4 regions of the Vibrio sp. 2134-1 genome follow, and region 3 is predicted to be linked to each of the others. Evidence: predicted binding sites of a transcription regulator. Region 3 holds the regulator's gene; each other region holds the start of a gene.
What was found. Region 3 encodes PurR, which represses purine synthesis genes. Its sites were predicted from a motif close to TNANGNAAACGTTTNCNTNA; they were not measured.
Positions count from the first base shown of each region.

Region 1: the regulator PurR is predicted to act here: its motif matches at 2,148-2,167, upstream of glyA (serine hydroxymethyltransferase).
Region 2: the regulator PurR is predicted to act here: its motif matches at 2,765-2,784, upstream of R7R78_RS15305 (NupC/NupG family nucleoside CNT transporter).
Region 4: the regulator PurR is predicted to act here: its motif matches at 2,526-2,545, upstream of R7R78_RS09460 (NCS2 family permease).

Region 1 is NZ_JAWOUS010000006.1:141,494-147,433, reverse strand. Features, by position in the region: gene lipA (lipoyl synthase) at 1-379, shown strand, start outside; gene glyA (serine hydroxymethyltransferase) at 841-2,091, opposite strand; gene R7R78_RS09660 (YitT family protein) at 2,439-3,041, shown strand; gene R7R78_RS09655 (transcriptional regulator) at 3,132-4,652, shown strand; gene R7R78_RS09650 (hypothetical protein) at 4,784-5,683, shown strand; gene treC (alpha,alpha-phosphotrehalase) at 5,783-5,940, opposite strand, start outside.
Region 2 is NZ_JAWOUS010000013.1:82,482-88,421, reverse strand. Features, by position in the region: gene R7R78_RS15320 (beta-ketoacyl-ACP synthase) at 1-30, shown strand, start outside; tRNA gene R7R78_RS15315 (tRNA-Arg) at 216-292, opposite strand; gene folD (bifunctional methylenetetrahydrofolate dehydrogenase/methenyltetrahydrofolate cyclohydrolase FolD) at 496-1,356, shown strand; gene R7R78_RS15305 (NupC/NupG family nucleoside CNT transporter) at 1,425-2,624, opposite strand; gene R7R78_RS15300 (LysR family transcriptional regulator) at 2,882-3,826, opposite strand; gene R7R78_RS15295 (lytic transglycosylase domain-containing protein) at 3,915-4,886, opposite strand; gene R7R78_RS15290 (YcgL domain-containing protein) at 4,935-5,216, opposite strand; gene minC (septum site-determining protein MinC) at 5,414-5,940, shown strand, end outside.
Region 3 is NZ_JAWOUS010000011.1:47,331-53,270, reverse strand. Features, by position in the region: gene cmoM (tRNA uridine 5-oxyacetic acid(34) methyltransferase CmoM) at 1-215, opposite strand, end outside; gene elyC (envelope biogenesis factor ElyC) at 330-1,115, shown strand; gene torR (two-component system response regulator TorR) at 1,188-1,898, opposite strand; gene torD (molecular chaperone TorD) at 2,165-2,812, shown strand; gene purR (HTH-type transcriptional repressor PurR) at 3,280-4,284, shown strand; cyclic di-GMP riboswitch class I at 4,572-4,661, shown strand; gene R7R78_RS13585 (TfoX/Sxy family DNA transformation protein) at 4,778-5,368, shown strand; gene R7R78_RS13580 (TVP38/TMEM64 family protein) at 5,483-5,940, shown strand, end outside.
Region 4 is NZ_JAWOUS010000006.1:98,150-104,089, reverse strand. Features, by position in the region: gene frsA (esterase FrsA) at 1-396, opposite strand, end outside; gene tet(34) (oxytetracycline resistance phosphoribosyltransferase domain-containing protein Tet(34)) at 488-952, opposite strand; gene R7R78_RS09460 (NCS2 family permease) at 1,216-2,505, opposite strand; gene R7R78_RS09455 (aminoacyl-histidine dipeptidase) at 3,529-5,001, shown strand; gene R7R78_RS09450 (DUF3332 domain-containing protein) at 5,066-5,605, opposite strand; gene R7R78_RS09445 (succinylglutamate desuccinylase/aspartoacylase family protein) at 5,936-5,940, shown strand, end outside.

The DNA.
Region 1 (5,940 bases), on a different contig from region 3:
AACCGCGCCACGTCTTTACCGTAAAGCTCGCCCAGGTGCGAACTACAAATGGTCACTTGAGCTCCTTAAGAAGTTCAAAGAGCAGCATCCAGATGTACCGACCAAGTCTGGTTTGATGATGGGCCTTGGTGAAACCAAAGAAGAAATCATCGAAGTACTGAAAGATCTACGCGCACACGGCGTAACGATGCTGACTCTAGGCCAGTATTTAGCGCCAAGCCGTCACCACTTGCCAGTAGAACGTTACGTTCCACCATCAGAGTTTGACGAGCTAAAAGAAGTTGCACTAGAACTTGGCTTCACGCATGCAGCGTGTGGTCCATTTGTGCGCTCTTCTTACCATGCCGATATGCAAGCTCAAGGTATCGAGATTAAATAAGCTCTCGCTTGTTTTGAAAAGCTTGTTTTGAAGAGAAAAGGTTGGCTCAGTGCCAACCTTTTTTGTATCTGGCAAATGATGATAAAAAGCCATTCTACCACCGTCATTCTGAACAGCGAGGTACGAACGTGATTCAGAATCTGTTTTCAGAATACTGAGGATTTTTAGGGAAACTCTGAGTAAAAGAGTGTGCCTCAACAAGATTCCTGATCTCGCCTCGGCTCGTCGGAATGACGTGGTTTGGGTATATTGAAAAGGGACAGTGTTGGTAGCCATCCCCTTATCACACTCTCTCGCTATATCTCATTCCAAACGCCAGACAAACAAAAAGGCCCTCAAATGAGGACCTTTAGTATATCAATGTTCAAAATAGACGAGTCGAGTTCTAGGAGAACACACGGAGTTTGCGCGAGCAAATGAGTATGTTCGACACCGAAGTCGACTCATTCTATGAAGAACAGTTAGGCATAAACCGGTAGACGCTTACAAATTTCTAGCACTTTCTGTTTTGTCGCTTCGATAACTTCTTCGTTGCCGATGTTATCTAGAACGTCACACATCCAGTTTGCTAGCTCTTTTGCATCTTCTTCAGTGAAGCCACGGCGAGTGATCGCTGGCGTACCTACACGAATACCAGACGTTACGAATGGGCTGCGTGGGTCATTTGGTACTGAGTTCTTGTTTACAGTGATGTTTGCTGCACCTAGTGCCGCGTCTGCGTCTTTACCAGTGATATCTTTGTCGATTAGGTCAACAAGGAACAAGTGGTTTTCTGTACCGTTAGATACGATTTTGTAGCCACGCTCTTGGAACTGACCAACCATTGCTTTTGCGTTTTTCACTACGCGAGCTTGATAAGCTTTGAACTCTGGCTCCATCGCTTCTTTGAACGCTACTGCTTTACCAGCGATAACGTGCATTAGAGGGCCACCTTGACCACCAGGGAACACTGCTGAGTTCAATTTCTTGTACATATCTTCGCCAGCATTTGACAAGATAAGACCACCGCGAGGACCTGCTAGTGTTTTGTGCGTCGTTGTTGTTACCACGTGAGCATGCGGTACTGGTGTTGGGTATTCACCGGCAGCGATAAGACCAGCTACGTGCGCCATATCAACAAATAAGTAAGCACCTGCTTTGTCAGCGATTTCACGCATGCGTTTCCAATCAACGATTTGCGAGTAAGCAGAGAAACCACCGATGATCATCTTAGGTTTGTGTTCAAGTGCTAGCTGTTCCATCTCGTCGTAGTTGATTTGACCAGCTTCATCGATACCGTAAGGGATAACGTTGTAGTGCTTACCAGAGAAGTTTACTGGTGAACCGTGAGTTAGGTGACCACCGTGCGCTAGGCTCATGCCTAAAACTGTATCGCCAGGGTTAAGAAGCGCCATGTAAACTGCGCTGTTTGCTTGAGAACCTGAGTGAGGCTGTACGTTAGCGTACTCACAACCAAATAGTTGGCATGCACGCTCAATTGCTAGTGCTTCAGCTTTATCTACGTACTCACAACCGCCGTAGTAACGCTTACCTGGGTAGCCTTCAGCGTATTTGTTCGTTAGCTGAGAACCTTGCGCTTCCATTACACGTGGGCTTGTGTAGTTTTCAGAAGCGATAAGTTCAATGTGTTCTTCCTGGCGAAGAGTTTCTTCCTGGATAGCTGCGAACAGTTCCGCATCGTAATCTGCGATGTTCATATCACGCTTAAGCATCTGTATCTCCTGACTCAGATTAGTACTGAAAGTTGCAAAAAAACTGTTGAATGACCCGACGCAAACGTTTTCGTCACCCTAATGGCGCGCATTCTACATAATTTGATTTAGGTCATAAAGAGAAATTTACAATTTTTCTCATGCAGTTTTTTCATGATGACAAGCAATGTTTATCATGCCAGCATTGCAATCGCATAACGACAATCTATTGCCTGTCAAATTTGTGCTTTACACCCTGTAAAACAGCAATTACATAGGTTTACCGTAAATTTTACCCTCTAGCTACCGAAAAGATCATCTTTTTACTACTATGCACGCCTTATTTATCACTAATGACTGCAACATTGATGGAAAAACACTCATTAAAAGAAGACTGGATAGCGATTCTCACGGGTACCTTTTTAGTAGCTCAAGGCGTTTTCTTTCTCCAATCCGCGAACCTTCTAACGGGAGGCACGACTGGATTGGCTCTGCTTATTAGCCAATTTACACCTTTTACCTTTGGTGTGCTGTACTTTTTAGCAAACAGTCCTTTTTACTTACTAGCATGGAAACGCTTCGGCCGTCATTTCGCCATTAATAGTGCCATTTCTGGCGCGTTGGTTTCTATCTTTGCCGATCATCTTTATTTGCTAATCTCGCTCGAATCGGTAAATGAAGTTTATTGCGCCGTCGCAGGCGGGCTTTTAATGGGGCTCGGTATGCTGATCCTATTCAGACATCGCTCCAGCTTAGGTGGCTTTAACGTGCTGTGTTTGTTTATCCAAGACAAATTTGGCATTTCAGTTGGCAAAAGCCAAATGGCAATCGATGCATGTATCCTGTTTGCTTCATTCTTCTTTGTCACACCAGAAGTGATTGGCCTTTCAATTTTGGGGGCGTTTGCACTCAATGTCGTGTTAGCGATGAACCACAAACCGCACCGCTATTCCGTGACCTACGGTTCATAAATTTTTGATAATGATTGAAGCGCGATTTATAAGATTTCGCGCTCCAATCGCTATATAATACTTCGCGATTTCCAAATAGATCGGTACGGTATGCGCGACTTTCTGCAACAAGCTAAACAGACTCACAGTTGTATTGCGATTGGAGAGCTGATCTATAACCCGAAGACACAGAGCCTTCATCAAGATGCTATCGCGATTGATCTTGAACCTCGCACCGTTGAATTATTAGAACTGCTGTTAACAAGCGTTGGCCACCCACTCTCTGCTGACACCATTATTGAAACCATTTGGCAGAGCAAGTTCATCTCTAAGAATGTGCTCACGAACCGCATTAGCACCTTACGTGCACTGCTACAGCAGTACTTACCCGAATACGATGCCGCTAAGCTTTTAGTCACTTACCCCCGCAAAGGCTACTTTCTTAACCCTGCCAATATTCGTTTAGTGCCACCAGCGAAAAACCATCGGCGCGTTATCTCAACCCAGGTGGCGAGTAATAAGAACTTCAAGCTGATTTTCGCTTACAGCTTATGTGCCATACTTGCGGTATGTAGCATGACGCTCGCAAGCTTGTTATGGCAACGCCAAGAAATCTCAACACAACAAACGCGTCATCAACTACTGATTCCCAAAGTCGAGCTACTACTCAACCGTGTCGATTCAATCGGCTCTCAGGCGCGAAAATACCGCATACTGGTCAAAGCCATCTTGCTGCAACAACAGGTCGAATATCCATACACCGACATCGCCAACCAAGATGCTCCCAGTTACTTTCTTGATCCTATCGGTCATACGCCATATTTCCCTGGCGCACGAAACATGCAGACCAGCGACTACGAGCTCAATATCGAGTTAAAAGACGGCACAAAACAGGGCATCTTGAAAGCGCAGATGAACCTTATTTATCCTGCGACGGGCAAGTTGGCGTTTCGCAATGAGTACACACTGCGTTTATCTGACTTACAATCGGATATTTTCCAAATGCATTCGGATGTCGCGCAATACTTCAATCTGCCTGCACCTTCGGCAAGTTCGTGGCAGCTTTCGAATATTCACAAAAAAATGTTATTCGAGAATGCCTTTTCTAGCCAACCTCTCAGACAATCTGATGAGTTTGCGGCTATAACAACGGCAAGACATCTCGCCTTATACGAGAACGAACATCAAAAGCTGGAAGCATATTTAACTCAAGTACAATCGTCGTTTGATGTTTTGCCAGATGAGCTGAGCCTCTGGTTAGGTCTATTGCATTTCAAATTAGGTAACTTAGACAGGGCAAAAGCCCTGTTAACGACACCAGATGGCGACTCACGTATCCAAAACGCACTGATTTATACCTTTGTGTCTCACATTGCTTACAAGCAGAACAAACTTGAACAGTTCCGTCTCAACTACATGGAATCACTGGTGGCGCTGCTGCGCGTTTTACCTTCCGAAACCTTGTTTGAGCGTCTTTCTCAATCTGAATCAAAAGAGACTTGCCTCCAACCGTGGAAAACGTTGCATGTTAGTGTGACCGATCAAGAAATCATAAGCCGATGGAAAGCGCTCATTAACGAGTATTGCACTAACGTAGCCAACGAAATAACCCCAAATAAAACAAAGACCTAAATATAAAATTAAGCTTTCATTAACCCCTGTTATCTTTTGTTTTTTGCCCTTTTTCTCTCACTGAACTTAGCATGCTCGCATTCAAGCAACGGCCCAACATGAAGCGGCCTTATCAATCAGGAATGTAAACCATGCTAAACAAAATGACGCTTATCGCAGCAGCAACTCTGGCTCTTTACGGCTGTGGCGGAGGTTCGTCTTCTGGCAGTGCGAATCCAAACAAAGTGCCTCAAGAAAGTTTCGACGTCTCGATTCACAACTCAATCTTCGCTCCCACGCCAAGCACACAGCTAAACTACGCATTTAGCTTGGATGGCCAACCAGAAGGCGACATGAAACTGAGCTTCCAAGCGATGGATCGCGAGCAAATATTGGCAGCATTGGCACAAATCCCAAACAGCGAGGCAATGGTCCAGTTGGTTAATGACTTGGTGAACTACGGCGCCGAACAGTTCTACTATTCAGACGAGCAGTACAACGACGACGAAGAGAGCAATACGCTTTACTTTGCAGGATCAGATGGTGCACTCCATGAAATCACTGACGCTTATCTCATTGGTCATCAGTTTATTGCCATGCTTATGCACAGCGGTCCGGTTTTCCGCCTAAACGGTGACGACGTAAAAGAGAAAAGCCCGAATATTGACATCGGTGAAGAAACTATGTCTCTGCAAACCACTCTTACAGGCTACGCAGTTCACAACCTTCTAGACCGTTTTGAAGAGCATGAGTGGGTACAAAACCTTCCTATGACAGCATCTTGCCAAGTGGTTTGGCAACAGCAAATCCGAGAAACTGGCGTGCGTAAAGCGTTCTCGATCTCAGGCAAGAAAATTGAAGCGGCATACCTGATGGAAGAGAACATCTACAACCTAAACTGTGATGACATGGACTCAATGGAGTTCGCCACTTCGGCAGAACGTTGGTTTAATCCGAGCTTAGGTCTGATTGAACAAATTGAACTGCTGAAAGTACAACAAGTACAAATCAACGAAGAGAAAGTGCAGCTAACAGCGATTGAAACAAAATAAGCTCGCATTTTTTAGAGATATCTCAATAAAAGAAGGCTTTGGGGAGCACACCAAAGCCTTCATCTCGAACATCAATCTTAGGGGTGATGACACCCGAGTTTATTCTTCTATCAATAAAATACGAGTTTCGTAAGGTCGTAACACTTGATGGTTTGACGCGACTGCGCTCGCTGAGTTTTGATAGTTAGATAGCAAGTTTTTCGCTTTACTCATATCAAAAAGTTCTGGCAGAACGCATTCCTCCTCTTCTGCGTAGT
Region 2 (5,940 bases), on a different contig from region 3:
AACACCTCCATCATCTTTAAAAAGATGTAATTCCCTTAATAAATGCAAAAGCGCTGGTTAACCAGCGCTTTTTTGTTGGTGGCTATCCAGATTGCTAGAAATTGCAATGGCTAGAATGCCATTCAAAAGTTGTAGATAGAGTGGCAATTACAGCCAAAAACCTAAAAACGACAAAGCCCCGACAACTCAAAGAGTTATCGGGGCTTTTGAATAAATGGCACGCCCTATTGGATTCGAACCAATGACCACATCCTTAGAAGGGACGTGCTCTATCCAGCTGAGCTAAGGGCGCGCTACAGGGACAGGATTATACGAGTTCAAACGGGTAAATCAACGGGTTTTCATAACATTCTGATCTGAATGCCTAAAAAAAGTCCATTAAAACGCTTAATGTTCAAAAACACCACAAAGCAAACGTTTGCTTATGGATGTTGATAAGAAATTCTGCGACAATGCGCCGCAGATAATCTGCCTTCTTAATTTATAAGGAAAGTCATGACTGCTCAAAATATAGACGGAACTCTCATTTCCCAAACTGTTCGATCTGAAGTGGCTGCACGTGTTAAAGCACGTGTTGAAGCTGGGCTACGTGCTCCTGGTTTAGCAGTGGTTCTAGTTGGTGAAGATCCTGCTTCTCAGGTTTATGTCGGTAGCAAACGCCGCGCATGTGAAGAAGTTGGGTTTGTTTCTAAGTCTTTTGACCTTCCTGCGTCTAGCTCAGAAGAAGAGTTACTAGCTCTGATTGATGAATTAAACAACGATGATGAAATTGACGGCATTCTAGTGCAATTACCCCTTCCTGCGGGCATAGACACAACACATGTTTTAGAGCGCATTCACCCAGAGAAGGACGTGGATGGCTTCCATCCTTACAACGTTGGTCGTCTTGCGCAGCGTATTCCAAAGCTTCGCTCTTGCACGCCAAAGGGCATAATTACCCTACTCGACCGTTACAACATTGAGCTACGTGGTAAACATGCGGTTGTGGTTGGTGCATCAAACATTGTTGGTCGTCCAATGACACTTGAGCTGCTGCTTGCGGGCTGCACAACAACAACATGTCACCGTTTTACCAAAGACCTAGAGAGTCATGTGCGTCAAGCTGACGTTGTCGTGGTGGCGGTTGGTAAGCCTAACTTCATCCCTGGTGAGTGGATTAAAAAAGGCGCAGTGGTGGTCGATGTCGGTATTAACCGTCTTGATTCAGGCAAACTAGTTGGCGACGTGGAATACGACAAAGCACGTGAAAGTGCGAGCTTTATTACTCCTGTTCCTGGTGGCGTTGGCCCAATGACCGTCGCAAGTTTAATTGAGAACACGATGCTCGCTTGCGAACAGTTCCACACAGACAAATAACGTAAAACTTAAGATACGAAAAAGGCTCCGCAAGGAGCCTTTTTGCTAATTGTTGATATCTATTTCAATTACAGACTTAAAATCACGCCCGCAATCGAAGCGCTCATTAAGTTCGCCATGACACCAGCGATAATCGCACGGAAACCATGCTTAGAAACAAATGCACGCTTTTCTGGTACCAATGAGCCCAACCCACCAATCAGCATCGCCATGCTTGAGATGTTTGCAAAGCCACACAAAGCAAACGTCACGATTGCTTGTGAGTGTTCACTAAGTTGAGACTTCACTTCTGCAAGCTGGATGAAAGCGACGAACTCATTCACCACAATCTTGTTACCAATCAGCGAGCCTGCTGTGGTTGCTTCTTGCCATGGGATACCCAACAACCAAGCGACTGGCGCAAACACAAAACCTAGGATGAGCTCAAAACTTAATGGTGTCCCAATAAGATCACCTATCCAGCCTAACATGCCGTTTAGCATTGCAATGACACTAATAAACGCCAGTAACGTACCACCGACCGATACAGCAATGCGTACACCCGCCATGGCACCATCGGCTAATGCTTCTACTACGTTGGTTGCACGTGGAATTTCAACTTGGCTAATGTCGATATCTGCTGCTTTATCCGTATCTTCTGGCATTAAAATTTTTGCCATCAACAAGCCGGCAGGTGCCGACATAAATGCAGCAGCAATAAGATAGTTGAGGTCGACACCCAGTGATGCGTAACCAACCAACGTTCCGCCAGCAACTGACGCTAAACCGCCTGTCATAACTGCAAAGAACTGCGAGTCAGTCATGTGTTTTAGGTAAGGCTTTACCATCAATGGAGCTTCAATAGTGCCAACAAAGATATTCGCCGTAGCAGACAAAGACTCAGCACGACCGATACCCAGCAGCTTTTGAATACCACCACCGATAAAGTTAATGATTTTTGGCATCACACCAATGTGATAAAGACCTGAGATAAGAGAGGAAAAGAAAACGATGATACCCAGAACATTGATCGCAAAGGTGAAGCCCCCTGTCGCCAAATTACCGAATAAAAACGCAATGCCCTCTTGACCATAGTTGATCAAATTCGACACAACGCTGCTCACTGAATTCAGCGCATCTCGTCCTGCTGGCACATATAAAACCAACAACGCAAACAGTACCTGCAAAGCAAACGCAAACGACACCGTTCTCAGCTTTATATTTTTTCTATTTGTAGAAAGTAGCCATGCTAGGAATAGTATGGCTACGATACCAATAATTGAGTTCATAAAATGAATCCGACAGAAGGGGGATATGGAAGGCACCGGATTGTATAGTGGACTCAAAATGCTGCAAGTTGAGGATGTTAACAATGTGAAAAGTTTAAGCGACCAATAATCAATCAACCCAATAACTAATTGAATTTATTAAAGATAAACGTTTGCTTATTTTAATCATTTCCATATGGAAAATATGTTTCTGGTTCAGGAAAAATTTTTGTGAAGTGAATCACCTTATATGTCGTTCTACAACGTCATTGATCCTGTTATTTAGGAATAGAGATGTAAGGCGCCAAACGTTGGTCCCAATGACAAGGGTTGCCGATCTTCTGTTTGATAAAGTTAATCACTGCGGATATTTTTTTTGGCATATGTTGGCGGCTTGGGTATACCGCATAAAACGGCATCGACTGGCTGGCTTTCCAGTCAGGTAACAGCTGTATTAACTTACCCGTTCTGAACTCATCACCCAGCAAGTAAGTGGCAAGGTAGGCAATACCCCAACCTGCAATAGCAGCATCCCGGACGGCTTCTGCCAGATCCACTGAATAGTTACCCGAAACTTTTACATTCAATTCTTGCTGATCTTTGGTAAACGCCCACCCCGTATAGTCACGCTCCCAGCTTCTGTATATGAGGCAGTTGTGAGCAGATAGGTCATCAGGTTCTGTTGGCGTGTCATGTTTCAATAAGTAATCTGGCGATGCCGCAACAACAAACTGGCAATCCGTCAAACGCTGCGCAATGTAACCTTCAGGCAAATGCTCATTGTTGGTTACCCATAAATCGAGCCCTTCGGCTAACATATCGACCTTATAGTCAAACAGATGTACTTCCACTTGAAGTTGAGGATACAGTTCGCGTAACTCTTGAATCGCTGGGATGATATGTAAGGTACCAAATGATTGCGACAACCCAAGACGTACCAAACCTGCCACTTCATCCCGCTGGGTTTCCATCTCTAATGTGGCGCTGCTCACCGCTTGTACCACTTGCTCACAGTGATGAAAAAAGGTTTTCCCTGCCTCAGTCGGCGTAAAGCTTCGCGTAGTGCGTTGAACAAGCTTGATACCAAGAGACGCTTCTAACTGACTCAACTGTTTACTCACATGAGACACCGACACGCCTAAGCTCTTTGCAGCAGCTGTGAAGCTTTTGTGTTTAAGAAGAGCGGAGAAAATCACCATTTGTGCGGCACGTTCAGATAACACGCTTTACCTCGATTTGGTTATAGAAAAAACAAAGGGCTCCGAAGAGCCCTTGTATTGAAGACTGAATGCCAAATTGTTTGATGGCAGATCAGTATTTAATGCGGTCAGCCAAGTGACTCACAGCAAGTGCGAAGTAGTAAGAGCGGTTCCACTTCATCAATACGTTGTAGTTATTGTAAACCAGATACGTACGACCATTCTCGTCGTCCGGCATGATCAACCATGCTTTGATGTCTTCATCCAGTTTTGGCAACGGGCTACCGTCATATTTTGTGATACCTAATTGGCTCCACTCTTGAAGGTATTTGCCTTTTTCAGCCGTGCGCCCTTCTAGGCTGCGATCAATATTTTTAGGAACCTTAACTTGGCGACCCCAAGTATATTTATCATCCCAACCAGACTTGCTCAAATAGTTAGCGGTTGATGCAAACACGTCCGCTTCAGATTGCCATATGTCTTTTTTACCGTCCCCGTTGCCGTCAGCAGCAAAACGAAGGAAAGAGCTTGGCATAAACTGGCATTGACCCATCGCACCAGCCCATGAGCCTTTAAAGTTCTCTAGCTCAATATGGCCTTGATCGAGGATCTGCAGTGCCGACATGGTCTCTTTACGGAAAAACTCTTCACGACGGCCTTCAAATGCCATTGTGGATAGTGCATCAATCACTTTAAAGTTGCCGGTAAACTTACCAAAGTTACTTTCAACTCCCCAAAGTGCCACAATAAAGCGCGGGTGGACACCGTACTCATCGCCTATACGCTTTAGCTCGGTGTAATGCTCTTTGTAGAGTTGTCTGGCTTGCTTCACCTTCCATTCAGGCACCGCGCGAGGAATGTACTCATCCAATGTCAGTTTCTTTTCTGGTTGGTTTCGGTCCGCTTTTACTGCTCGGGGCTTGTACTCAACATTAGCAAAAGCAGCACTAATGACCTGCTCTGAGATACCTTTATCACGAGCTTCAGCACGCAGCTTATTCAAGTATTCATCAAAACCCTCGCTACTTGCAAAAGCCGAGGTACACATACCAACGCTAAGCATGGTAGCCAGTATCTTTTTCATATTGCCCTCCTTGAGCAAGGCAGAAATCCCAGATGAAAAACGATGACGTTATTCGCCTTTCTGCTGGGCTTTTTGTTCTTTGTACTTTTCTAATAGGTTCTCCGGTGGCGGTGGAACCTGAAGAAAGAAGCCATCATTTTGTAATGAAGCCTTCACTTTTTCGATATCAACTTGTGCCAATTTACGGCCATCAAGTTTAATCGTCATGACAGCGATAGGCTTACCGAACATCTGCATTAAGGTGTCAGGAACCTGTGAAAAATCATCCTTTTTCGGAATATAGAGATAAGTACCTTCTTTTTTCGAGCTTTTATAAATAGAACAAAGCATGACACGCCTTTTATGCTGATTTAGCCGCGTTGAGTGCGGATTAGGTTGTAAACGTCAAATTCTCGCAAACTTAATAGCAAATTTGAGATTAATTCACCTATTTGCCCACGAGAGAACTTGCTGCGTCAAAGGATGAAATATAACATGACATACCTAGTTTAAGGCAACGCTCTTTCAATAAAGGCAAGAAGTCCACGATGACCCATTCACCAGACCTTAAAGGTAGCAGTTTTACATTGTCAGTTTTACACCTTTCTGACAATGAGATCGCAAAGACTGTCGAATTTTTGCAAGAAAAAGTTTCTCAAGCACCTTCTTTTTTTGCATCCGCGCCTTTGGTAATCAATATAGCAAAAGTACAAGGCGACATTGATTTCCCTAAGCTTAAACAAGGCATCTCAGATGCCGGTTTTATTCCGGTCGGTGTAACGGGCTGTAAAGACAAGCGTGTACAAAACCTTGCTTCCGAAGCTGGCTTCGCCATTATGTCGGCGAGCAAATCGCCAAGCCAAGCACCTGCCAAAATGGCACCAACGAAAGTAGTTCGTACGCCTGTCCGCTCAGGACAACAGATCTACGCAAAAGATGGTGATTTGGTGGTGCTAGCGCACGTAAGTGCAGGTGCTGAAGTCATTGCTGACGGCTCTATTCATATCCATGGCACACTTCGAGGTCGTGCGATTGCAGGAGCAAGTGGTCAGCAGGAAGCGCGTATTATTTGCCA
Region 3 (5,940 bases):
ATTCGATGTCCGAGCTTAGCAAGCTTTTGCGACATTTGTGCCAAACCACCACCAGCGTCTAACACTTCTAGGGGTTGCTGGTCAGCATCTAATTCACTTAGAATCTGTAGAAAATCTTCCCACACAATGATTTGGCGGATCTCCCCTTTATCGGAGCCGTAAATATTTTTTGCAAATTTGTGGGCGATATCGTCGAAATTGCGGTCTTCTGTCACTTCTGCTGAGTTATCATAACGGATTGTGCCGCTATTCTGGCACAAGGAAAGCAGGAATAAAGAGGGATACCCTCATTTTTATTATCAATTGATGTTTTTTCGGACTATTTATGTATGTTTGAGCTGAAAAAAGTAGTGTCAGCCATGCTTATGCCCCTTCCGGCATTGCTGCTGATAGGCTTGTTGGGTCTTGCTCTCATTAGTTTTACTACAAAACGTAAAACTGGCTGCTTCGTTGTTCTATTCTCTTTTGTTGGCATTTTTCTTGTTGCCTTCCAACCTGTTTCAACCAAGCTTCTTATGCCGTTAGAGCGAGAGCATAAAGCCTTTTTGCCAGTTTCTGGCACCATCGACTACGTGATGGTTTTAGGGAATGGTCATGTTATCGATGACGAAATTCCACCCACCTCGCAGTTAAGCCGTGCAGCATTAATGCGCTTAACTGAGGGCATTCGTATTTTAAGAATGTATCCAGGCGCGAAATTAATCTTATCCGGCTATGCTGGCGGATCTGAAATTAGCCACGCGAGAATGATGGCGAACGTTGCCCTAGCCTTAGGTGTAGCAAAATCCGATATCATTTTATTAGAGGATGCAAAGGATACGTGGGAAGAGGCACGTCAAGCGGCTGCATTCGTTCAGCAAAAGGAGATTGTGTTAGTCACCTCTGCAAGCCACATGAGCCGTGCATTGTATGAGTTCAACGCAGCAGGCATTAAACCAATCCCAGCTCCGACCAACTTCTTAGCTATTAGCGAAATCAGTCAACCTTGGGATAAATACTCACCTAAAGCGCGTTACTTAGAACAAACAGAGCTTTATTGGCATGAGTACTTGGGCAGTATTTGGCAAAGGTTGCGTGATACTGTCGGCCAAACACCAATGGTTGAAGCAAACTAGTATTATCTTGAAGCCACAAAAAAGGAGAGCCGAAGCTCTCCTTTTTCTTTTTACGATTGAGTTATGTTCAAACTAGTCACCAGCAAACATATAGCCCTCGCCGTGTACCGTTACAAAAATCTGTGGGTTCTTAGGATCGAACTCCATTTTTGCGCGCATACGTCGAATAAGAACATCAATGGTGCGGTCATTCGGCGCATCCACTCGATGGCTGATCATGTTCAAAATACGCTCACGACTTAACACCTGGTTAGGGTAAGACGATAATGCCACCAAAAGTTCATACTCTGCTTTAGTTAGTTTTACTGGCTCACCGTTGCGGCTAAGTGCGCGACGTTGAATGTCGAATGTCCACTCCCCAAAGCGCACAATGTGCTCTTCACTGGTTTCATTCGCTTTCGAGCTGCCACTGCGCGCTGCTGAAATACGCCACAGCAAGTTTTTAACGCGAACTAACAGCTCTCTCAGTTCAAAAGGTTTTGTCACATAATCGTCAGCACCCATTTCTAGGCCTACGATTTTATCAATGCTATCCGTGCGTCCTGTTACTAATATGATACCAATATCCGATTGGCTACGTAACTCACGAGTAAGCATCAGGCCGTCTTCACCAGGCAGGTTAATATCCAGCATGATCAGGTCTACATCGCCCGCTTGCAAAACTTCACGCATTTCCGCGCCACTCTCTGCTTCGCTGACTTGGTAGCCCTCATTTTGGAAATATCCCGCAAGCTTACTACGAGTTACAACATCATCTTCTACGACTAATACGTGATAGCTCATTTACACCACTTTTCTGTCTTCTTATTATCCAAGACGTATTCTATTCATAACTAGTAACATTTCTAGTCATAGATACATTAAAACGCAAGATTTAGCGTTTTTATTGATTCAAAACAAGCTTACCCACTGCTATTAATAAACGGTCATTTTTGACCATAAAACATAACAATTATAGTTACTGCTATTCATTTTAATTGATTACACTTAGGGGATATCCCTAATTGACTTTGTGATGCATGACTTGAAGCATCATTCAGGAGCCCAAAATGCAAGAAGTGAAAGCTTTTAATGAAAAACGCGCTGAAATTTACTGGTGGTTTTCGAGCTTGTTCGCAAAAGAACTAACAGAGAAAGAATTGGAAGCCTATCACAGTGTTGAAATTCGCAGTTTTCTCGCAGGCTTAGGTGAAAATGAGTCGCTGAAACCAGCCGTTGATAGCCTAGTTGATGCGCTGAATCGGTTACAAGATCGTGAAGATGCACAACTAGAGCTTGCAGCTGACTTTTGTGAACTGTTTTTGAAGACAGAAAAATACGGCGCTCTTCCTTACGCATCCATGTACATTGGTGAATCAGGTTTACTGAATGACAAGCCAGCTGAGGAAATGGAAAAGTTGATGGCTGAATTTGGCGTTCAAGTAGACGAAAACCTAAAGGAACCTGCGGATCACTTAGCCGTTGAGCTCGACTTTCTCGGGAACATGATTATCCGCTCAAACGAGCTTGAACAAGAAAAACACATGGAAGAAGCCTTCGTTAAACAAAACGACTTTATCCAGCAACAATTGATGTCTTGGTTACCTCAGTTTTCAGACAAATGTAAACAATTCGACGAATTTGGATTTTACTCGAGTGTCGCGAAACTATTAGTTGCATTTTGTAAACTAGACAGCGCCTACCTTCTTGGTGAATAATTGCCGCCTATTTTTAGGGAGCCTGCCTATCGGGCTTCCTGTATGCCGAAAGTGACCAATTGTAAGTAACTTGGGTATAATATTCGTTTGCCTTAACTTAGCGCAAAGACGCTTGGTTATTTAGCAGTCAAAATGTGACTTCAAATACACAAATCTCGTGCTGAAAACATTGCTAGTCAGTCCACATAGGGCTAAAATGTGAGCGCAAACGATTAAATATGATTTATATGTAAACCGCTGAAATATAGCGGTTTTTGTGTTTTCTTAACAGGTTGATGGCAATTTCTCATCAGATAGAAAAAAGATAAAATTCATCGACCGATGCTGCTACGCACCCTTTTGTCGCACTTGGATCAACCGCTGCCGAGACACTTAGCGCCAATTTTATATTGCTAGGTGTGAAACCATTAGAGCATCAGGTACATCCAATACGACATATTTCAGTAGCTCGATACAGGACACCATTTATGGCCACGATAAAAGACGTTGCTCGCTTAGCCGGCGTTTCCACTACGACAGTTTCGCACGTTATCAATAAAACGCGTTTCGTTGCAGAAGCAACGCAAGAAAAAGTAATGAAAGCCGTTGACGAGCTGAATTACGCGCCAAGTGCCGTTGCACGCAGCCTAAAATGCAACTCAACTCGTACGATTGGCATGTTAGTAACTCAATCAACTAACCTATTTTTCTCAGAAGTGATTGATGGCGTTGAGAGCTACTGTTACCGCCAAGGCTATACTCTGATTTTATGTAACACAGGCGGGATTTACGAAAAACAACGCGATTACATTCGTATGCTGGCTGAAAAGCGCGTTGATGGCATCCTAGTGATGTGTTCTGACTTAACCGAAGAACTAAAAGAGATGCTTGACCGTCATGCGGACATTCCTAAAGTGGTCATGGATTGGGGCCCAGAGAGCTCGCAAGCAGACAAAATCATGGATAACTCAGAAGAAGGTGGCTACATTGCGACCAAACATCTGATTGACAATGGTCATACGGATATCGCTTGTCTAAGCGGTCATTTTGAAAAGCTTGCTTGCCAAGAGCGCATTGCAGGTTTCCGTCGCGCAATGAGCGAAGCGAACCTAGCTGTAAATGAAGACTGGATCCTTGAAGGTAACTTTGAATGTGATACGGCCGTATTAGTTGCAGATAAAATTACCGCAATGGACAAGCGCCCGACGGCGGTATTCTGTTTTAACGACACAATGGCTCTCGGCCTAATGAGCCGCTTGCAACAAAACGGGATCAAAATTCCTGAAGATATTTCAGTGATCGGCTACGACAACATCGAGCTTGCAGAATACTTCTCTCCACCGCTAACGACTATCCACCAACCTAAACGTCGTGTTGGTAAAAATGCATTCGAAATTCTACTTGAGCGTATCAAAGATAAAGAACACGAAAAACGAATTTTCGAAATGCAACCTGAGCTTGTAATTCGAAATACTGTGAAAAAAATGAACTAAATTTCACTGTATTTAACACGGTTAAATAAGCGCTCTACAGGGGCGCTTATTTTTTTGGAAAAATTAAGCATTCTCTAATACTTCACACCACTCTAATAACAATTGACTAACGTTAACTCCCTGTTTTATATAAATGTAATATATATTAAGAACTCCTTTTCAAAGGCCAATTTGCACCTTTCCATATGCAAAATAGAGCATTCAATCTATCATTTTTATTGAACCGAAATCACACTTTTAACGCTAAACCGTGATGTTAATTCAATATAAGAAGTATGCTCATTGTGTCACGCACAGGGCAAACCATTCGAAAGAGTGGGACGCAAAGCCTCCGGCCTGAACCATATTACGATATGGAAGGTAGCGGGGTTACCGATGGCAAGTGTGTAAGCAATGACTTTACTCTGTAATGACATTGTTTTTACGCATGTTTGCTACTCTCTCGGACCTGACTTTTGGTGGCGTAATATTAATTACACCGAGATAACAAAACATGGATAAACCGATACTCAAAGACTCTATGAAGCTATTTGAGGCACTTGGTAATATCAAGTCGCGCTCAATGTTTGGTGGCTTCGGACTATTCGCTGATGAAACAATGTTTGCACTAGTGGTAAACAATCAGCTTCATATCAGAGCAGACCAAAAAACTTCATCTGACTTCGAGAAACAAGGGCTAAAGCCTTACGTTTATAAAAAACGTGGCTTTCCAGTCGTTACAAAGTACTACGCTATTTCCAGCGATTTATGGGAATCAAGCGAACGCTTAATCGAAGTAGCGAATCAATCATTGAAAAAGGCAAAGCTTGAGAAAGAACAGCAAGCAAGTACAAAGCCTAACCGTTTGAAAGATTTGCCTAACTTACGACTGGCTACCGAGCGCATGCTAAAAAAAGCCGGCATCGAATCCGTAGAGAAGCTTGAAGAGGAAGGTGCGCTTAACGCCTATAAAGCGATAAGAGATACGCACTCTGCAACCGTCAACATTGAGTTGCTATGGGCACTAGAAGGTGCTATCAACGGCACTCATTGGAGTGTGGTACCTCAAGCTCGCCGAGATGAGTTGATGAACGGCCTCCAATAAAAGTCGGCCTAAAAACTATCTTGTAAAACCGCAGTCTAATCTGCGGTTTTTTTGTGAAATTTTTTCGGTTTTCCTACTGTCTTATTACATATATCCCAAATTGGAATCAAAATTATGAATAAGAAACTGATATTAGGTCTCATCCTACTAGCGGCTATCGTCTTTTTAGGTATTAACTTTGGCCAGTATTTAACCTTAGAGAATGCAAAAGCCCAACAAGAAGCACTAACTACATACATCGATCAGAATTTTGTATTCTCGGCTGCGATTTACTTTTTTACCTACATTGCAATTACCGCTTTTTCTATCCCAGGAGCGGCAGTAGTCACCTTACTTGGTGCAGCCTTATTTGGTTTTTGGACAAGCTTGCTACTGGTTTCTTTCGCTAGCACTATGGGGGCAACACTGGCCTTCTTGAGCAGCCGATACTTATTGCGTGACTGGGTACAAAACAAATTCGGAAATAAACTCAACGCAATTAATCAAGGTGTCGAAAAAGACGGAGCTTTTTATCTATTTTCCTTGCGTCTAATCCCTGTATTCCCTTTCTTTCTAATCAACTTACTGATGGG
Region 4 (5,940 bases), on a different contig from region 3:
AAAACACAAAGAAGCAGTGAAGAGTTCATCCGCTGCCTCTTCTCCTTGCATTTCATTTGCTCGCTTCTGATGATCCATACCAAGCTTGATCCACTCAAATGTCCAGTTACCACTGTGATAACCCATTACAGTGTCTAACCAATCATCATTGGTTCGCGAGTGAGAAGATGAAGCAATTTTGGACAGTACGCCTTCCATTTCGATCGGAGACAATCCTTGCCAAGCCCATTGCAAGCGACGCAAATGACGATACCAAGCACGATCACCCTGCGCTTCTCGTTCATCAAGTATTTTTTTACTGGTCGGCATGTACTGGGTAAGCGCGGAGGTTTCTTTTGCTTGCTTATGTTTCACGAACAAAGTTTCGGAAAGATTTTTACTGACGTCTTCAGACATAGGAAGAACCCTAGGCTATTAGCATGATTTAATATCATAATAAAAAAAATGCCCCTATAAAGGGGCATTTCTCAATATTCTTTAACCGCGTTTATTTTTGCTTGCGGTTTACTGGCTCAGCATACTGGATTGACATATCCCAAGGCTGCTCGATCCAAGTGTCTTGAGCAATATCTACAACGTAATCATCCAGCAGCTCTTTGCCTGATGGTTTCGCACACACAGCGATCATTTTCGCTTTTGGATACATCTCACGTAGTTTGCGCGCTGTATCACCACTGTCTACTAGGTCTTCAACGATTAGGTAACCTTCGCCATCACCTTCAGGTGCTTTTAGTACCGTCATATCGCGCTGATGATCATGGTCGTAGCTTGAAATACAGATTGTATCAACGTAACGAATACCCAGTTCACGAGCCAAAATAGCGCCAGGAACCAAACCGCCGCGGCTTACCGCCCAAATTCCTTTCCATTGCTCAGCTGGCATTTGTTTTTCAGCCAGTTCACGGCAGTAAGTCTGCATTGCATCCCAAGTGATAATGAATTTTTTACTCATTGTAATAACCTAATAATTTGAAAATATGCATCCTCAAAATCTAGCGAAGTCACTCAAAAGCGGAATGCTCACTAACTTCTCCAAAATGTTTGGAGACGAGGATTTCAAGCTGCGCAAACGATTATTCTACCGAAACACACCGCTAATACCAACGGTGATATCAAAATTCTCTGCCTATTCCGCAGAAAAACCGTCTTCTGTGAACAACGTAAAAAAGAAAAAGCCAGCGTGAATAAATCCACACTGGCTTTTTGCTCGAGAAATTAACCGACGAGGTATTTAACGATGAAGATGGCTGACATCACCCATACACTCATCGACACTTCACGGCCCTTACCGCTGAATAACTTGATCGCCGCGTATGCGATAAAGCCTAACGTGATACCTTCTGCAATCGAGAATGTTAGCGGCATAACTAAACAAGTCACAACAACTGGGGACGCTTCAGTTAGGTCACGCCAATCAATGCTTACTAGCCCAGACAGCATCAAGATCGCCACATAGAATAGCGCACCTGACGTTGCATAAGCAGGGATCATACCCGCAAGTGGTGAGAACAATAGAGCAAGTAGGAAGAGTACACCAACAACCACGGCTGTTAGACCAGTACGCCCACCCGCAGCTACACCAGAAACGCTTTCAATATAAGATGTCGTGTTGGAGGTACCAAGTAATGCACCTACTGACGTTGCTGTTGAGTCTGCAAGTAACGCTTTGTTTAAACGAGGGATGTTGCCATTCTCATCAGTTAGACCAGCTTTTTGAGAAACGCCAACGAGCGTACCTGCGGTGTCAAATAAATCGACAAATAGGAAAGCAAATACGACGGAAATCATGCCTACTTCAAACAAACCAGAGAAATCCAGTTGCATGAAAGTTGGCGCAATGCTTGGTGGCGTTGACATAATACCGCTCCACTGCACATCACCAAATAGAAGACCAAGCGCTGTAACGCCAAGAATGGCGATCATCACCGCACCTTTCACACCACGGTGAACCAGTGCAATCGTAAGAAAGAAGCCAATCGCGGCCAATACAGATGGCAATGATGTGATCTCTCCCATAGAAACTAATGTCGCTGTATTATCAACGACGATACCTGCATTTTTTAATGCGATAAACGCTAAGAAAAGACCAATACCAGCTGAAATACCTGTTCGTAGAGAATGCGGGATCGAGTTAATAATCCACTCACGGATCTTAAATACGCTTAAAAGAATGAACAGAAGGCCAGAAACAAATACAGCCGCCAACGCAACTTGCCACGTATAACCCACTCCCAATACAACAGAGTAAGTAAAAAATGCGTTCAGGCCCATTCCTGGTGCCTGTGCGATTGGGTAATTGGCAACAAATCCCATGATAAAACAGCCGATTGCGGCAGCAAGACAAGTCGCGACAAAAATGGCGCCACGGTCCATACCGGTATCCGACAGGATCGCTGGGTTTACAAAAATAATGTAAGCCATAGTTAGGAAGGTCGTAACACCTGCAATGATCTCAGTGCGCACATTTGTGCCATTTTCACTGAGTTTAAAAAGCCTCTCGAGCATGATCGAATCCTGTAAAGGTAAAAAGTAAACGGTTGCGTAATCGATTGGCAGGAATTATAAAGTTATCAAATAGCAAATTCTAGATAGAATCTTCACTCTAATGCGTTTTTTTTCTTTGGATATGAAACACATTCTCTAACCCATCAAAGCAAGTAAAGAAATATATTCTTATAAAACAATAGGTAACCCAGATAACACAGTTCTCTAAAAGAGAATAAAAACTGAGCAATGTACTAAACTTTCAGATGAAAAAGGCCCATTTTAAACATGGTATCTAACAGATTTGATGGAAAAGTCGATAAAACCGAAGAATGGGGAATAGAAGAAGACTTTGATGGCAATAAGTGAGTCAGGAAGAGAAAATAGAGATAAAAAAACGCCACCCAATTTGGGTGGCGGTGAATCATGTCAGCACTATCACTGAAAAAAAATTCCAATTTATAGGGGTGAACAAACTGTTCGAGTCACATGCGTTGACTTCACTTAGTAGCCAAAGCTTGTTGGGTATACAAAGTTACCGGTGTAAACAGACTTGCTATTCCAGAACATTGTACTTGGTAAACCTTTCATAACTATCACCTTTTAAATCAATTAAACATTCGTTGATTTCTCGGTTCCTTGGAGGCGATAAAACGGACTCATCCTTTGAGCATTTCATTCTTCTCTCAGAAGCTGGTTACAAATATACCACCAAGAAATTTAATTACAAGCATTTTAGTGATTGGAATCACAAAAAATGCACAAATTGACCTTTATCAAAGTTTATGTGTAATTAAATTACAATTTTATGAATTAAAAAATAAAGCCACTTTCAGAATATATGATAGAGAACACATAGTGCTTGTTATTGTATTCACAAACTGTGACAGTTCTGAGAGAAATCCTTGTGATCGCGACTACTCGTACTCCTTATCTGGTGGTATGCTAACGGCAATTTGAAGGCCAAATCGTCTAGCATTTAATGCTACCTTGACAATATTTTTACGGTATATATTTGGCAAAGCACATCAAAAGGAGTCCTCCGTGTCTGAGTTCCATTCTGAGATCAGTACCTTATCACCTGCTCCACTTTGGCAGTTTTTCGATAAGATTTGTTCTATCCCTCATCCATCGAAACATGAAGAAGCATTAGCACAGTACATTATCAACTGGGCAACAGAGCAAGGCTTTGACGTTCGCCGTGATCCAACCGGTAACGTGTTCATCAAAAAGCCCGCGACACCAGGAATGGAAAATAAGAAGGCTGTTGTACTTCAAGCACACATCGACATGGTGCCGCAGAAAAACGAAGACACTGAACACGACTTCACCAAAGATCCAATCCAACCTTACATCGATGGCGAATGGGTAACTGCGAAAGGCACGACGCTTGGTGCAGATAACGGTATTGGTATGGCTTCTTGCCTTGCTGTATTGGCATCTAAAGATATTAAGCACGGTCCACTCGAAGTTCTGCTGACGATTGATGAAGAAGCAGGCATGACTGGCGCATTTGGCCTTGAAGCTGGTTGGTTAGAGGGTGAGATTCTTCTAAATACAGACTCTGAGCAAGAAGGCGAAGTCTACATGGGTTGTGCAGGTGGCGTTGATGGCACCATGACTTTCGATATTTCTCGAGAATCAACGCCTGCAGGTTTTGTAACACGCCAACTGACGCTGAAAGGCCTAAAAGGTGGTCACTCAGGTTGTGACATTCACACAGGTCGCGGTAATGCCAACAAATTACTTGGTCGTTTCCTTGCCGGTCATGCTCAAGAGCTTGATTTACGTTTAGTCGAATTCCGTGGTGGTAGCTTACGTAATGCAATCCCTCGCGAAGCGTTTGTTACTGTCGCGCTTCCTGTCGAAAACCAAGACAAACTTGCTGAGCTGTTCAACCACTACACTGAGCTGCTTAAAACTGAATTGGGTAAAATCGAAACAGGTATCGTAACCTTTAATGAAGCGATCACGACTGACGCGCAAGTATTTTCAATCGCCGATCAGCAACGATTCATTGCGGCACTTAACGCTTGTCCAAACGGCGTAATCCGTATGAGTGATGAGGTGGAAGGCGTTGTTGAAACTTCTCTAAACGTTGGTGTGATCAGCACAGAAGAAAATAAAGTCACCGTGCTTTGCTTGATTCGTTCTCTCATTGACTCTGGCCGTAGCCAAGTGGAAAGCATGCTGCGCTCGATTACTGAGCTAGCAGGCGCACAAATTCAGTTCTCAGGCGCTTACCCTGGCTGGAAGCCAGATGCAGATTCCGAGATCATGGCAATTTTCCGTGATATGTATGAAGGCATTTACGGTCATAAGCCGAACATCATGGTCATCCATGCTGGTCTTGAGTGTGGCCTATTTAAAGAACCATACCCACACATGGATATGGTTTCTTTCGGTCCAACAATAAAATTCCCTCACTCTCCAGATGAGAAAGTGAAGATTGATACTGTTCAGTTGTACTGGGATCAGATGGTCGCGCTTTTAGAAGCGATTCCAGAGAAAGCATAATTCAATCACGAAAAATGACAAAGGGTGCCATACGGCACCCTTTTTTTGGTTTAGTTGAACCCAACTACACACGGTTTTGCGCGTAAGCGGCTAATTCATCCATTGAGGTTTGTGCAGCAACTTCACCATCAATGTAGTAAGTAACAAACTCACCATCGCGTACACCCATGAGTGTCGCCTTTTCACCGTTACTGTAAGTAATATCCATTTGAACAGTGTTCTCATCGATTTGCTGCATTCGCCCCTGCTCAATGACACGGTTATCCGCTAATGGTGCGATTGGTGCCGTCGTTAACGACTTATCTAACTGGTGATTGACATCAATGTAAGTATCTACCTTTGTATCGAAGATATGTGGCTTACCATTTAACGGGTTCTTACCCGTCCAAAATTCTAGAGAGTTAAACACGATATAATCCGCTGCGATCGCGACACCATAAACAGGCGCTAAAAGCATATTTAGGCCACCTCGAGCGTAACGGTTGTCAACAGCTTTCAAGTTAAACCCCATGACATAACCTGTCACGGCATTACTACCTACGCAACCTGAAAGTGAAACTGCTACCGCAGTCAATGCACCAATTTTAGCAATTGCCTTTTTCATCAAAACCTCTAGTTAGAAAGTGTGAAACCTCAAATTCGGCGCGGATATTATCGGATAAAAAGTAGGGTTAAAAGTCCGTTTTTTTGTCCTCCATGAACAGTATTATTTTTAATACAGTCACATTTTTTAAGGCTATTATTGCGCTCTCTTCTCTATGGCTTGTTATGTATTAAACTGATAGAAAAGATCATATTGAAAACAAAAACTTCACACATACCAAAATTTCACGCATGACGATTAAAGTAATTTGTCGTGTCCTTAATGAGAATGATTAGTGCGATTTTGCAGCAATTGTTACATTGCTGATGACGCATTTGACAGAGATGGTTTATGGC